4 regions of the Nonomuraea angiospora genome follow, and region 4 is predicted to be linked to each of the others. Evidence: riboswitches for the same ligand, from Rfam matches in the RefSeq annotation. Region 4 holds a riboswitch; each other region holds the start of a gene.

Region 1 (3,436 bases), 620 kb from region 4:
CGCAAGCGCAGCACGCGAACTAACATTCCCCAACAATTCCGTGTCATAATTTGGTGGAATCTGTTGGAAGGAGCGGGCGTGCTCGCACAGCAGCGTCAGCAGACGATCCTCGAACGTGTGCGCAGCAACGGCGGCGTCCGGGTCGCGGACCTGGTCCGCGAGCTCGGCGTATCCGACATGACCATCCGTCGGGACCTCGAGGTGCTGGCCGAGCGCGGGCTGCTGGAGAAGGTGCACGGCGGCGCCACCGCCCTCGGCCCCGGCTCCACCGAGGAGCCCGGCTTCACCGCCAAGTCGGCCCGCCAGCAGCAGGAGAAGGAAATCATCGCGCGCCGGGCGGCCGGCCTCGTCCGGCCGGGCACGGCCGTGGCCCTCTCGGCGGGCACCACCACGTGGGCGCTGGCCCGCCACCTGATCGCCGTCCCCGAGCTGACCGTGATCACCAATTCGATCCCCGTCGCCGAGGTGTTCCACCGCAACCCGCGTCCCGACCGCACGGTCGTGCTGACCGGCGGCGTGCGCACGCCGTCCGACGCGCTGGTGGGCCCGGTGGCCGTGGCCGCGATCCGCCGCCTGCACGTGGACACGCTGTTCCTCGGCGTGCACGGGATGAGCGTGCGGGCCGGGTTCACCACCCCCAACCTGCTGGAGTCGGAGACCGACAGGGAGCTGGTGACGGCCGCCGGCCGGCTGGTCATCCCCGCCGACCACACGAAGTGGAACACGGTCGGCATCAGCACCATCGCCGAGCTGACCGAGGCCGACGTGGTCATCAGCGACGCGGGGCTGCCTGAGGACGCACGCATGGAGCTGGCCGAACGGGCCGGAGAACTGATCATCGCGGAGGGCTCGTGAAGCGCACCATCACCCACCTGGCCGACGGCCGTGAGCTGATCTACTTCGATCGGCGGGACGACGCCGATCGCGGCGCGATCGACCGGCGGGTGCTCGACCCCCGGCCGGTGGCCTCCGAGCTGCGTTACGACCCGCTGACCGAGGAGTGGATCGCGGTGGCGGGGCACCGGCAGACGCGCACGTTCCAGCCGACCGGCTCGGCGAGCGAGTGCCCGCTGTGCCCGTCGTCGGACACGCGCTCGTCGGAGATCCCGGCGTACGACTACGACGTGGTGGTGTTCGAGAACCGATTCCCCTCCTTCTCCACAAATTTCGGGACTTATACAGATGTGGGGGGCCTGAGTGAGGTCCGGCCGGGAGTGGGGCGGTGCGAGGTGGTCTGCTTCACCTCTGAGCATTCGTCGTCGTTCTCCAGGCTCTCCGACGGCCAGGTGGAGCTGGTCATGGAGGCGTGGGCCGACCGGACGGCCGAGCTGTCCGGGATCGAGGGCGTGGAGCAGGTGTTCTGCTTCGAGAACCGGGGCGAGGAGATCGGCATCACGCTGGCCCACCCGCACGGCCAGATCTACGCCTACCCGTACGTCACGCCCAGGACCAGGCTCCAGCTCGCCGCCGCCAGGCGTTACTCGAAGGGCAACCTGTTCGCCGACGTGCTGGCCGCCGAGCGGGCCGCCGGGACGCGCGTGGTGGCCGCCAACGAGCTGTGGACGGCGTTCGTGCCGGCCGCGGCGCGGTGGCCGTACGAGGTGCACATCTACCCGCACCGGCAGGTGCCCGATCTGGCCGCGCTGACGGAGGAGGAGCGCTCGGCGTTCGCGCCTCTCTACACCTCGGTGCTGCGGGCCTTCGACGACCTGTTCGGCGTGGTGATGCCGTACATCTCGGCCTGGCACCAGGCGCCCGTGCGGCAGGACCGCGAGCTCGGCTACCTGCACCTGGAGCTGTTCAGCATCAGGCGGGCGCCGGGCAAGCTCAAGTATCTCGCCGGGTCGGAGTCCGCGATGGGGGCCTTCGTGAACGACGTGCTGCCGGAGGAGGCCGCCCGGATGATTCGATCACAAGTAGATCACTATTAGATTTCTAATGGGGGTCGCGTGACTCGTGATCTACCACTAATATCCCTTTTGTGTCAGCCGTAACAGCTGACGCACGCCTAATCCCGGGCGAGTCGCCCGGGAGCCGGGGACCCACCCGCACCTGGGGTGAATCCACTTCGGTGGTAGGGCACGCAGCTCCCAGCCCGAACCCGTCAGCTAACCCGGCCGGCAGAGGGAGAGGAACATGCACGTGGCGGCTCCGTCCCCCGCGACTCTTGCCATCGGCCTCGTCACCGCCGCCGCCGTCGCGCTCCTGCCGGCGACCGCGGCCTCGGCGGCTCCCAAGCCGTCGGAGGCCGAGCTCCGCGCCCAGCTCAAGCAGCTCAACAGCAAGATCGACAAGCTCATCGAGAAGTACAACCTCAAGCGCGTCGAGCTGGCCAGGGCGCAGGAGGCCGCCAAAGCGGCCAAGGAGCGGCTGGCGGTCGCGGAGAAGACGCTGGACACCGCCGAGCGGCGGGTCGGCGACCTCGCCAGGATGCGCTACCAGAGCCACGACCCGTCGCTGCCCTCCATCCTGATGGCCCAGAACGGCGGCGCCGCCGCCCTGCTCGAGCAGCTCACGGCCGAGCAGCAGGCCATGGTCCAGGGGGTGGCCAGGGCCCGCGACGACAAGAAGAGGGCCTCCGACGAGGCCGCCGCGCTGGCCACCCAGATCGGCGTGGACGCCAAGGAGGTGACCGCACAGCGCGCCGAGGCCGAGGACGTCATCGACGACATCAAGAAGAAGCTCCAGGACCTCGTGCCGCTCGGCCCGGGCCGCAAGTCCGACGGGAGCTGGGCGCCCGAGCTGCCCTCGGGCTCGGACAACATCACGGCCCGCACGCGGCTGATGAAGGCGGAGCTGGCCAAGAACTTCAAGCTGCCGTACACGGTGGGGTGCTTCCGCTCGGGCTCCAGCGGCGAGCACCCCCTGGGGCGGGCCTGCGACTTCATGATGAGCACGGGCGGCACGATGCCCGCGGCCATCAACAACGCCCTGGGCGACCGCATCGCGGACTGGGCGCTCAAGAACAAGGGCAAGCTCGGCGTCAAGTACGTGATCTGGAAGCAGCGCATCAACACGGGCTCGGGCTGGCGGGCCATGTCGGACCGCGGCAGCGTCACCGAGAACCACTACGACCACGTTCACATCTCGATGTACTGAGCTGGGTAAGGTCGGACCTCATGACTGACACCCGGATCCCGCCCCCTCGCACGGGCGACGAGCGGACCACGCTGAACAACTGGCTCGAATGGCACCGCGGCACCCTCGCCGTCAAGTGCGCGGGCCTGTCGGACGACCAGCTGCGCCTGCGCTCCGCCGCACCCTCGACCCTGTCCCTGCTCGGCCTGGTCCGGCACATGGCGCACGTCGAACGCTCCTGGTTCCGCCGCGTGCTCAACGGCGAGGACCTGCCCAAGCTCTGGGACAAGGACCGCGACAACGACGCCGACTTCAAGGAAGTGGACACCGCCTCCGTCAAGGAGGCCTTCGCCACGTG
Region 2 (3,436 bases), 3.8 Mb from region 4:
CCCGCCTCGTTGAAGGCGTTCATCGCCGAGATGAGCGCCCGGCGCTGCCCGGCCGACATCCGCGCCACGATCGCGCCGATCTCCTCCCTGCGGCGCGCGGTCACCTCGTCCACGATGCGGCGTCCCTCATCCGTCAGCCGCATCAGGCTCTCGCGCCGGTTGTGCGGGTTGACCTCCCGTACGATCAGCCCGGCCGCCACTGTGGGAAGCGAGTTAACCGGCACTTCCGCGGCCCGGCGGGGAGTTCACCGGCGGCATGGGCGCTTCCGCGGCCGGGCGGGGAGTTCACCGGCGGTATCGGCACTTCCGCGGCCGGGTGGGGAGTTCACTGGCGCCATCGGCACTTCCCTGGCCGACTCCCGGCGCAACGTGCTCCTTCGGGCCAGGAGGAGCACGTTGCGCGGGGAGTCGTTCACCTGGGAGCGCGGTTGCGGACCCGCGGCGACGGCTCTCGCCGTGCGGGCCCGGCTCAGGCGGTGGGGCGGCCCAGGCCGCGCAACTGGTCGGCGGTCAGCGCGGAGACGTTCTGGTCGACCGGAGACTCGGAGTACTGGTGGATGGTCCAGGACTTCCAGTCGGCGGGCGGGGTGACCGCCCCCTTGGCCTTGCTGTAGTGGGCGACCCACAGCGGGTACTCGGCCAGGCCCTTGCCGTATTTGTCGGCGAAGTTCCAGCCGCTGTAGAACATCGGGGTGATGCCCGTCCTGTCCTTCACGTACGACAGCCACGTCTTGGCCCAGGCGTTGACCTCGGCGACGGATCTGCCGTCCGAGGTCTCCAGGTCGAGGACCAGCAGGTCGCCGGCCTCGGCGGGCTGCGCGTTCACCACGGACAGGAAGTGCTCGGCCTCCGCGACGGGGTTGTTGCGGGGGTGGCCGTAGTGGTACGCCCCGCGTACGATCCCCTTCTCGCCCAGCGCGCGCCAGTGCCTGGCGAATGAGGCATCGCGGAAGTTCGTGCCTTCCGTGGCCTTGATGATGCCGAACTTGGCCGGGCTGGCATTCCAGTCGTACAGGGGCTCGTAATTGGAGATGTCCAGCCCGTAGGTGAAGGCTCCGGCTCCCTGATGAGTCACCTGCGCCGGGTTGTGCGCGGCGGGTGATGCGAAGGCGAAGCTGGCGACGGCGAAGGCTCCGGCGAGGATCGCACCGGCGACGACGAAGCTGAGATACTTGGTGAGGAGATCGCGGCGATTCTTGAGGACGCAGGCGATTGTGGCAAGCCGAGGCTTGGACATGACGGCATTGACTCCTTGCTCCCATACCGCCTACCGGGTTAGCTGACGGGTTCGGGCCTGGAAGTGCCCTACATGGCGCAGCCTGAGCTGGCGTCCGATTCACCCCAAGAACGTGGGTCCCCGGTTCCGCGAGGCGCGGATTCGGCGGCCGGACGCTGTCCGCGAAGAGCTTCTTCGGGCAGCGCGCGGTCCGGTCAACGAAGCGGCAACGATGCGGCGAAAGGGCACCACATCTGTGCCCCAACTAGGCAAAAGATAGACATATACCCATAGATATTGCAAGTAGTGCAAATCGGATTCGCGGGTGTCGGCGACTTGGCGGCGCTGAAATGCCGTGCCTGTAGGGATCTGGCACTTGGCAAAAAATCTGGGGTGTCGCTTCCACGCCTTTATGATCTCGGCACCGGTGAGGCAGGCCATTCTTGCGTTGCCATTGTGACTAAACGCCGTAATCGTGACTCCAGCCGCGTCCTTTGGAGTCCGCTGGGCTGTCGGGCACGGCAAGCACACCGCCGCTCGGCTCGAGCGCTCGGCCGTACATGCGGCCCTGGGCGGAGGAACCCGAAGGGCGCCGCGGTACCGCTGACGCCCGGCACCTGGCACGCGACGACGGCGGTTCACTCGGCGCGCTCACGTGGAGCCTCAGGGGCGCGTCACGGGAGCCGGGCCGACGGGCGGCTCTCCAACCCTCCGGGGGCGATCACGTCGGTCCCTCTGGGGGCGTGCACGTCGGTCGCTTCGGGGCCGTGCACGTCGGTCCCTCTTGGGAGCGTGCACGTCGGTCTCTCCGGGAGCGCGCATGTCGGTCTCTCAGGGGGCGTGCACGTCGATCGGCCCCGTCGTGTCACCGGATTCTGGCAGGCGTCCCGGCGTCGCCGGCGCCGAAGGTGGTCAAGAGGGCTCCTCGTCGGGGGCGGTGATGGGCAGGCCGGCGTCGGCGGCGTGGGAGTAGGCGTCGTCGATGTGGACCACCTGGCGGCCGCTGCGGGCCAGCAGGCTCGCGGCCGCCGCGGCCCGATAGCCGGTGCCGCAGTGCACCCACACCGTTCCCTCCGGCACCTCGGCCAGGCGTCCCGGCAGCTCGGGCAGCGGGATGTGCACGGCGCCGGCCACGTGACCGGCCCGCCATTCGTTACCCATCCGCACATCCAGGACGAGCGGACCACCGGCCGGCTCGCCCGCAGGGGAGGTGGTCGGCTCGCCCACGCGGGAGGTGGCTGGTTCGCTCGTGCGGGCGGCAGCCGGGTCGCTCGCACGGGCGGTGGGTGGTTCGCTCGTGCGGGCGGCGGCCAGGTCGGCGAAGCTGGCGGTGGCCAGCTCGGCGATCAGGCCCTGGTCGTGCCCGGCCCACTGTTCGACGGAGCCGGTCGCTGCGGCGGCCGGGCGGTCTATGCCGATGCGGGCCAGCTCGCGCTGGGCGGCGGCGACCTGTTCGGCCGACTCGCCGAGCAGCGTGAGGGGCGTGCCCCAGGGAGCCAGCCAGCCCAGCCAGGTCGCCATCGGCCCGTCCAGGCCGAAGCTGAGCGTGCCGGCCAGGTGCCGGTCCGCGAACGCCTTGCGTGAGCGCAGGTCCACCACCCACTCGCCCGCCCGCAGGCGGGCCAGCAGCTCCGCGCTGTCTGCAGGTCGTGCAGGGGTCAGGTCGATCGGCTCCGCGCCGGCGGCGTTACGCGCGCCCATGTGGGCGTAATAGGCGGGGAAGGCGTCCAGCCCTTCCAGGAGGTGGGCGACGAAGTCGTCGGCCTCCATCCGCAGCACCGGGTTGACGTCCTTCTCCCGGCCGATGGTCGAGGCGGACGTGTCGGACTGCGTGGCCGCGCAGAAGCTGCCGAACCCGTGCGTGGGCCAGAGCCGCGCGCCGTCGGGCAGCAGGGCGGACAGCCGCCGCGCGGAGGCGTGCTGGTGGCGGGCCAGGGTGCGGGCGTGCTCCGCGCCCAGCAGGTCGGTACGCCCGGTGCCGCCGAACAACAGCGATCCGCCGGTGAACACCCCCTCCGGCCCGTCCGGACCGGCCAGCACGTAGGACAGGTGATGGAAGGTGTGTCCCGGCGTGCCCACGGCGTCCAGCCACATCCGTTCGGAGACGGCGATCCGGTCTCCGTCGGCGACCGGCACGCGGTCGAAGCCGACCTCCTCGGCCCCGCCCACCAGGTACGCCGCCCCGGTCACCCGGGCCAGCGCCAGGCCGCCGGAGACGTA
Region 3 (3,436 bases), 360 kb from region 4:
CAGCTCCTGCGCGTAGTGGAAGACCGAGGTGGCCGGGTCGAGCGAGAGCGGGCCGTACGGCAGGAGCCTGGCGTCGTGCCAGCCCTCCCCCTCGGTGTAGTCGATCGAGACCATGTGATCCGTGAAGGTCTGCCCGAAGCCGGGGTTCGCCAGTACCTGCTCCCGCTCGGCCGCGGTGCGAGCGTGGTCGGATAGCTGCACGTCGAAGCTGAGCTTCTGAGCGATGGTCATGACGTCGGTCCTTCTCTCTGCGAATCTGCCCAAATCTACAGAAATCTGCGGATCGGTGCTGATGGGCGGGCGCTGCCCGGAAGGCAGCCCCGTACTTCCTATTGTCTCGCTATATGGGATGGCAAGCGGCCAATGGGGCGATCAGCCCTTTTGGACGCAAAAAAGCGCCTGGCGGCCCTCTCCGGACCACCAGGCGCGTTGGGGCTAGGCGGTCCTAGCCGGATACTCGCGCGGTGATGTCGTCACCGATCTCGTGCGTGGTGCGACCCGCCCAGCCGGCCAGCCGCTCGAGGATGTCATCGGCGACCGCCTGCTCGACCTTGGCCGCCTCGGCGTGCAGGCCGAGGTGCTCGAGGAGCATGGCGACGGACAGGATGGTCGCGGTCGGGTCGGCCTTGCCCTGGCCGGCGATGTCGGGGGCGCTGCCGTGGACCGGCTCGAACATGCTCGGCGCGGACCGCTCGGGGTTGATGTTGCCGCTGGCGGCCAGGCCGATGCCGCCCGCGATGGCGGCGCCCAGGTCGGTGATGATGTCGCCGAACAGGTTGTCGGTGACGACCACGTCGAACCGCTCCGGCTGCGTCACGAAGAACATCGAGGCCGCGTCGATGTGGCAGTAGTCGGTCGTGACGTCGGGGTATTCCGCCGCCAGGCGGTTGACCGTGCGCTGCCACAGGTCACCGGCGAAGGTGAGGACGTTGGTCTTGTGGACGAGCGTCAGCTTCTTGCGCGGCCGCGTGGCGGCCTTCTCGAACGCGTAGCGCACCACGCGCTCGACACCGTAGGCGGTGTTGAGCGACTCCTGGGTGGCGATCTCGTGCGGGGTGCCGCGCCGCATGGCGCCACCGGTGCCCGCGTAGAGGCCCTCGGTGCCCTCGCGGACGACGATCATGTCGATGTTCTCCGGCGGCGTGTCGGCCAGCGGGGTCGCCACGCCGGGGAACAGCTTGACCGGGCGCAGGTTGACGTAGTGGTCGAACTCGAAGCGCAGCCGCAGCAGCAGATCGCGCTCGAGGATGCCCGGCGGCACGCTGGGGTCGCCCACGGCGCCGAGCAGGATCGCGTCGTAGCCGCGCAGCTCTTCGAGCACGGCGTCGGGCAGCGTCTCGCCGGTACGGTGATAGCGTGCGGCTCCCAGGTCGTAGTGCGTGGGCTCGATCTTCGTGCCCACTGCCTCCAGGACCTTGAGCCCCTCGGCCACGACCTCGGTGCCGATCCCATCGCCGGGGATGACGGCCAGACGGATGTTACGCGACTCCATGGGCGGTACCTTACCGCGTCGTCTCGACTGACGAACACTTCATCTCATTTTCCGGACGCCCTCTTTGTCCGTATTGCGGTTCTTTGACCGTTTCGTTAAAGTCCCGACCAGCCTAATCCGCGCAGCCGCTGCGTGGAGTCGGGGACCCACTTCCCTCTGGGGCGAATCGGCATCCCATGTCGTAGGGCTACTTCCAGGCCCGAGCCCGTCAGCTAACCCGGCCGGCCGTATGGAAGGACAGACCCCTGTCTCGAATCGCCATTGTCCTGGCGGCGGGCGCCGCCGGGCTCCTCCTGGCCTCCCCAGCCCATGCCTCCACCAAGATCGACGACCTCACCACTCTGACCGGCGCCCAGATCAAGAAGATCCAGGCGAAACAGGCCCCGAAGCCCGCCTGGAAGATCGCCCTCAAGTTCGCCATGAGCAAGCGCGGCACCCCGTACGTGTGGGGCGGCGCCAGCCCGAGCGGATACGACTGCTCCGGGCTCATGCTCAGGGCGTACGAGCACGCCGGGATCGAACTCCCCCGCGTCGCGGCCGACCAGTACGCCGCGTTCGACAAGAAGATCGCCTGGAAGGACCTCAAACCCGGCGATCTCGTCTTCTTCCACGGCCTCGGGCACGTCGGGATGATCTCCCGGCCCGGCTACATGGTCCACGCTCCGCGCACGGGTGACGTGGTCAAGGAAGAGCGCCTGAGCTCCTGGCGCAGAGACTCCTTCGTGGGTGGCGTCCGCCCCGACCCCAAGGGCGTACGACTCTGGTCCAAGCTCAAGGAACAGCGCCTCAGCACGCCCACCACCCTCACCGCCACCCTGTAGGGACCCTCCGGCGTCCGCCTCCCCGCGCGACGGTCAGGGGAGGCGGGCGTCGAAGATGAGGTCCCAGGCGCGGGTCCTGGCGTGAGCCACCGCGCCCAGCAGGACGCCGCTGTCGCCCAGCGTGCTGGCCACCACCGACGGCCGCAGCGGGCCCAACTCGGCGATGCGGGCCTCGATGGCCTCCCCCAGGAGGTCCAGGTTGCGGCCCACGCCGCCGCCGAGCACGATCACCTCCGGATCCAGCACGGCCGCCACCGCCACCAGCAGCTCGCCGATGCGGCGGCCCTCGGACTCCACCACCGAGCGGGCGACGGCGTCGCCCTCGGCCGCCGCGTCGAAGATCTTCTTGGCCGTCTCCAGGCGCAGCCCGGCGGCGCGGGCCCTGCGGACCACCCCGGGGGCGGCGGTCACCGCCTCCGTGGCGCCGTGGGCCAGGGCGTCACCGGCCGATGGCGCCGGGTCCTCGGCCGCGGGCACGTACGAGACCTCCCCCGCCGCTCCCCGGGCGCCCACGTACAGCTCGCCGTTGATCACGATGCCCATCCCGACGCCGGTGCCGATGGACACCAGCGCGAAGTTGGACTTGCCGCGTCCCGCCCCGTGCACGTGCTCGCCGACGGTGGCCAGGTTGATGTCGTTCTCGATGACGAGGTCGGCCCCCATCGCGGCGCGCAGGCGCTCGGCCAGGTCGGGGCCGGGCAGGTTGGGGGCGAACTCAAGGCGGCCGAGCTCCGGGTCGTACACGCCGGGCGAGCCGACGACGGCGCAGGCGACGGCGTCCCAGTCGACGACCGCCTCGTCGGCGGCGAGCCGGCACAACTCTCCGACCAGGACGGCCAGCTCGGCGGAGGTGAGGGCGGTGTTGCGCCCGTCCCTGCGGCCGACGAGGGTCCCGCGCAGGTCGGCGATGGCGACCCTGATCCAGTCCCGCCCGATGTCGACGCCGGCGACGTGGCTGGCGGCGGCGTTGACGTCGTACAGGGACGTGACCGGCCCCGGGCGGCCGGAGACCTCGCCGACGACGTGAACGAGCCCGTCCTCCTCCAGCCCGGCCAGGGCCGCGGACACCGTGGGCTTCGACAGGCCGGTGATCTTGGCCAGGTCGGTACGTCCGGCGGGGCCG
Region 4 (3,436 bases):
CCTGGAGGCGATCCAGCAGGGCGGAGGCGGAGGCGAGGTCGCTCTCGGCGCGGAAGTATCGTCGCACCTGCCCCGGCACGCACGAGTCGTCGTCCGCCGGCGACTCGGTCGACAGCCGGAGACCGGCGGAGCCGAGCAGGGCGCCGCCGTCGGAGTCGAGTTGCCGGGCGGCGTCTTCGAGAGTGGGCAGCTCGGCCGCCGCCGTGCAGGCCGTCATCGCCGCGACGCAGAGGAGCGCCGCGGATAAGCCGTGACGGCAGGCGCGCACGTTCGGACCATATCCGAGATCGTCCGGGAGCACCCACCGAAAAACGAAAACAGAATGATCAACGGCGCCGGCGGAGCCGGGCACGCAGTCCGAGGTCGTCCACGCAGGTGCCGAGGCCGAGCGCCACGCACTCCAGCGGCCGTTCCGCCCGCCGTACCGGCATACCCAGGGACTCCCGCAGCCGCCGCGGGAGTCCCGCGAGCAGCGCGCCGCCCCCCACCAGCACCGCGCCACGATCTCCGAGGTCGCCGATCAGCTCGGCGGGGCAGCGCTCGACGGTCTCCCTCGCCGCCCACACGATGGACTCGATCGCCGGACCGGCCGCCTCCCGGATCCGCTCCACGGGCAGCCGCACGTCGTGCTCGCGGCCGGTCTCGGAATCTCTGACGCGTACGGTGACGGGGCCCCCGTCGGCGCCGGCGTGGTGCTTGGCGGCCTCCGCCTCGCGTTCGTCGAGGGTGTGGCCGTGCTCGTGTTCGACCAGGCGGGCGATGGCCCGGTCCACGGCCCGGCCGCCGCTCGGGACCGCCGTCGTGGCCACGGCCTCCCCACCGGAGAGCACGGCGATCCTGGCGGAGTCGCGCCCGATGTCGATCACCATGCCGCCCACGTACTCGCGGACCGGCAGGCCCGCGCCGAGCGCCGCCGCGAGCGAGTGCGGGATCAGGCGGATCTGCCTGGCCTCCGCCTCGTACGCCACGTCGCGCAGCGTGGCCCGCTCGATCGGCGTGGAGCCGTCGGGCAGCGCCATGACCAGGCGCGGCCTGGCGAGCGGGCGCCGGTGCACCTTGCTCAGGAAGTGCTTGACCATCCGCCGGGTGAGGTCGCCGTCGGCCGGCAGGCCGCCGCTGACGGGCCAGCACGTCTCCTCGCCGGTCGCGTCCGCGCCGTACGCGATGATCTTGCCGGTACGGCCGTCGATCGTCACCGCGGAGGGTTCGTCGAGCACGATGCCCTTGCCCCTGACGTAGATCCGCGTGCGGGACCCTCCGAGGTCCACCGCCAGGTCGCGGCCGAGGAGGCTCATGACGCGGCTGCGGACGTGGCGGTCGTGGCGGACATGCCGGGTCTATTTCCTGGGCCGCTCCAACACAACACCAGGATCGGAGTGGTTCCCCTTTACCTGGGCGGGCGGGCTCGGTGGCTCCTGAGGGTGACGCCTTCGCCACGCCGCAGCGCAGGGTCGAGGCCAGTTTCGCGTCATAAGCGGCGCCATGCGAAGCTGTGATAGTCCCCAACACCATGGAGGTCCTCATGGCGGAAACACCGGAGCCGGAAGTCAGCGAGACTCCCGAGGACGAGATGAAGCGCAAGTTCCGCGAGGCGCTGGAACGCAAGCGCGGCCAGCACGCGGGCTCGGGCGCGGGTGGCAAGGGCGGCGACCCATCGAAGATCCACGGGACGCACGGTCCGGCTGCGAGTAAAAGATCGTTCAGGCGCAAGAGCGGCGGCTGAGGCCGGTAATTTCCAGGGGGTACGGCAATGCCGTGCCCCCTTTCTCTATGCCGGGGGCAGGTAGATCTTTACACCGATTCATGACGAACTGTTTGTGTTTGTCCGGAATACGTGGTTAGAGTGATGCCCACTTACCAGCCGGTGGCGTGGACCACACAAGGGGACCAGCCGGCTGGCGCCTAATCCCGATCACTCGGGAGCCGGGGACCCACCTCCCTGGGGTGAATCCGACCTTGTGTCGGTAGGGCAACTCCACCGCCCGAACCCGTCAGCTAACCCGGTAGGCGAGATGGAGAGGACACATGCAGAACTTGAATGATCACGTAGAACACCCATACAGCGTGATGACGGCCGCCCTCTGAGCGGTCCCTTCTCCAGGCTCGTTTCGCGCTCCGCGTAGCTCTCCCCCTGTCAGGTGCTTTCCCCTGCTACGCCCTTTTTCAGCGAGCGCAATCTCCCTGCCCCCTCGCGAAGGACTGTACTTTTCATGTCTGCACGTTCTGGTTTGCGTACCCTGGCTCTGCTCACCGCCTCCACCGTCGGCGCCCTCACCATCGCCGGCACCGCGGCCCACGCCGACTCCAACACGGACGAGAAGGTCCTGCTCAAGGGCTCGACCACCGCTTCGTACTTCTGGGACGACGCCTCCGGCCGCGCCGGGGACACCGGTCTGCCCGCCAGCGGCAAGCCCATGCAGAAAGGTCTGGCCGCCAGCCCGAGCTGGCCGCTCATGACCGAGGGCTACGTGATCCACGACGGCAAGAAGCTGCCCTTCTTCGTCGGCGACCGCGGCCCGGGCGTGCCCTCCAACAACGGCGTCATGCTCGACCTGGACGGCAAGACGTTCGCGGAGCTGACCGGCGGCACGTTCAACATGGACACGCTCGGCGTCGACGGCGTCGGCGGCCAGGGGCACATCAAGGTCGACTACGTCATCACCAAGTGGGGCGACGGTCCCGGCAAGAAGAACTACCCCGTCCCGTTCTCGACCGGCGCCTACGCCGAGCACGACGACAACCCGGCCGAGCCCCCGGCGGCCGCCGGTCTCGCGCTGCCTCCGGCGCGCGAGACCGGGGAGTGGAGCTCCGGCACGGGCGCCGTCGTGGCCAGCGCCGTGGCCGCGGTGGGCGGCGGCGTGGCGCTTGCCGGCGACCGCGTCCGCAATCTCCTCAAGGTCTGAACTTTACGGACGTGGACCAGAATGTCATTCTGGTCCACGTGACCACCCGCGTAGCCGCGAACGGCATCGAAATCGCCTACGAGAGCTTCGGCTCGCACGAGGGGCGCCCCCTGCTCCTCATCATGGGGCTCGGCGCGCAGCTCATCCACTGGGATGAAGGGCTCTGCGAGCTGCTGGCGGACCAGGGACACCACGTCGTACGGTTCGACAACCGCGACGCCGGCCTGTCCACCCACTTCCACGACCAGGGCGTTCCCGCGATGGGGGCGCCCTCGCCGTATCTGCTGGACGATCTGGCCGACGACTCGGCGGGACTCATGGACGCGCTGGGCTGGCCGGCCGCCCACGTGGTCGGGGCGTCGATGGGCGGCATGATCGCCCAGGCGCTGGCCATCCGCCACCCGGACCGGGTGCTGACCCTGACCTCGATCATGTCCACTCCCAGTCCCTCGGCGGCCCCGCCCACCGAGGCCGCGCTCGCCATCCTCATGGCCGCGCCCCCCGCCGAGCGCGAAGCGGTCATGGCCCAGGCG

What was found. A riboswitch is a leader RNA that binds a small molecule or an ion and turns the genes downstream of it on or off. The one in region 4 is predicted to bind cyclic di-AMP.
Region 1: linked by a shared signal. The riboswitch ahead of H4W80_RS22555 (coiled-coil domain-containing protein) and the one ahead of H4W80_RS64635 (hypothetical protein) in region 4 are both predicted to bind cyclic di-AMP.
Region 2: linked by a shared signal. The riboswitch ahead of H4W80_RS08340 (glycoside hydrolase family 25 protein) and the one ahead of H4W80_RS64635 (hypothetical protein) in region 4 are both predicted to bind cyclic di-AMP.
Region 3: linked by a shared signal. The riboswitch ahead of H4W80_RS26890 (C40 family peptidase) and the one ahead of H4W80_RS64635 (hypothetical protein) in region 4 are both predicted to bind cyclic di-AMP.

What each region holds. Positions count from the first base shown of each region.
Region 1 covers NZ_JADBEK010000001.1:4,999,275-5,002,710, reverse strand. The annotation lists gene H4W80_RS22565 (DeoR/GlpR family DNA-binding transcription regulator) at 79-855, shown strand; gene galT (galactose-1-phosphate uridylyltransferase) at 852-1,931, shown strand; cyclic di-AMP (ydaO/yuaA leader) riboswitch at 1,996-2,137, shown strand; gene H4W80_RS22555 (coiled-coil domain-containing protein) at 2,137-3,099, shown strand; gene H4W80_RS22550 (DinB family protein) at 3,120-3,436, shown strand, end outside.
Region 2 covers NZ_JADBEK010000001.1:1,823,178-1,826,613, reverse strand. The annotation lists gene H4W80_RS08345 (MarR family winged helix-turn-helix transcriptional regulator) at 1-200, opposite strand, end outside; gene H4W80_RS08340 (glycoside hydrolase family 25 protein) at 470-1,237, opposite strand; cyclic di-AMP (ydaO/yuaA leader) riboswitch at 1,251-1,394, opposite strand; gene H4W80_RS08335 (MBL fold metallo-hydrolase) at 2,129-3,436, opposite strand, start outside.
Region 3 covers NZ_JADBEK010000001.1:5,981,401-5,984,836, forward strand. The annotation lists gene H4W80_RS26880 (branched-chain amino acid aminotransferase) at 1-231, opposite strand, end outside; gene H4W80_RS26885 (3-isopropylmalate dehydrogenase) at 446-1,492, opposite strand; cyclic di-AMP (ydaO/yuaA leader) riboswitch at 1,592-1,734, shown strand; gene H4W80_RS26890 (C40 family peptidase) at 1,912-2,313, shown strand; gene H4W80_RS26895 (ROK family transcriptional regulator) at 2,347-3,436, opposite strand, start outside.
Region 4 covers NZ_JADBEK010000001.1:5,620,710-5,624,145, reverse strand. The annotation lists gene H4W80_RS25505 (hypothetical protein) at 1-268, opposite strand, end outside; gene H4W80_RS25500 (rod shape-determining protein) at 327-1,295, opposite strand; gene H4W80_RS25495 (DUF5302 domain-containing protein) at 1,523-1,723, shown strand; cyclic di-AMP (ydaO/yuaA leader) riboswitch at 1,890-2,025, shown strand; gene H4W80_RS64635 (hypothetical protein) at 2,211-2,903, shown strand; gene H4W80_RS25485 (alpha/beta fold hydrolase) at 2,942-3,436, shown strand, end outside.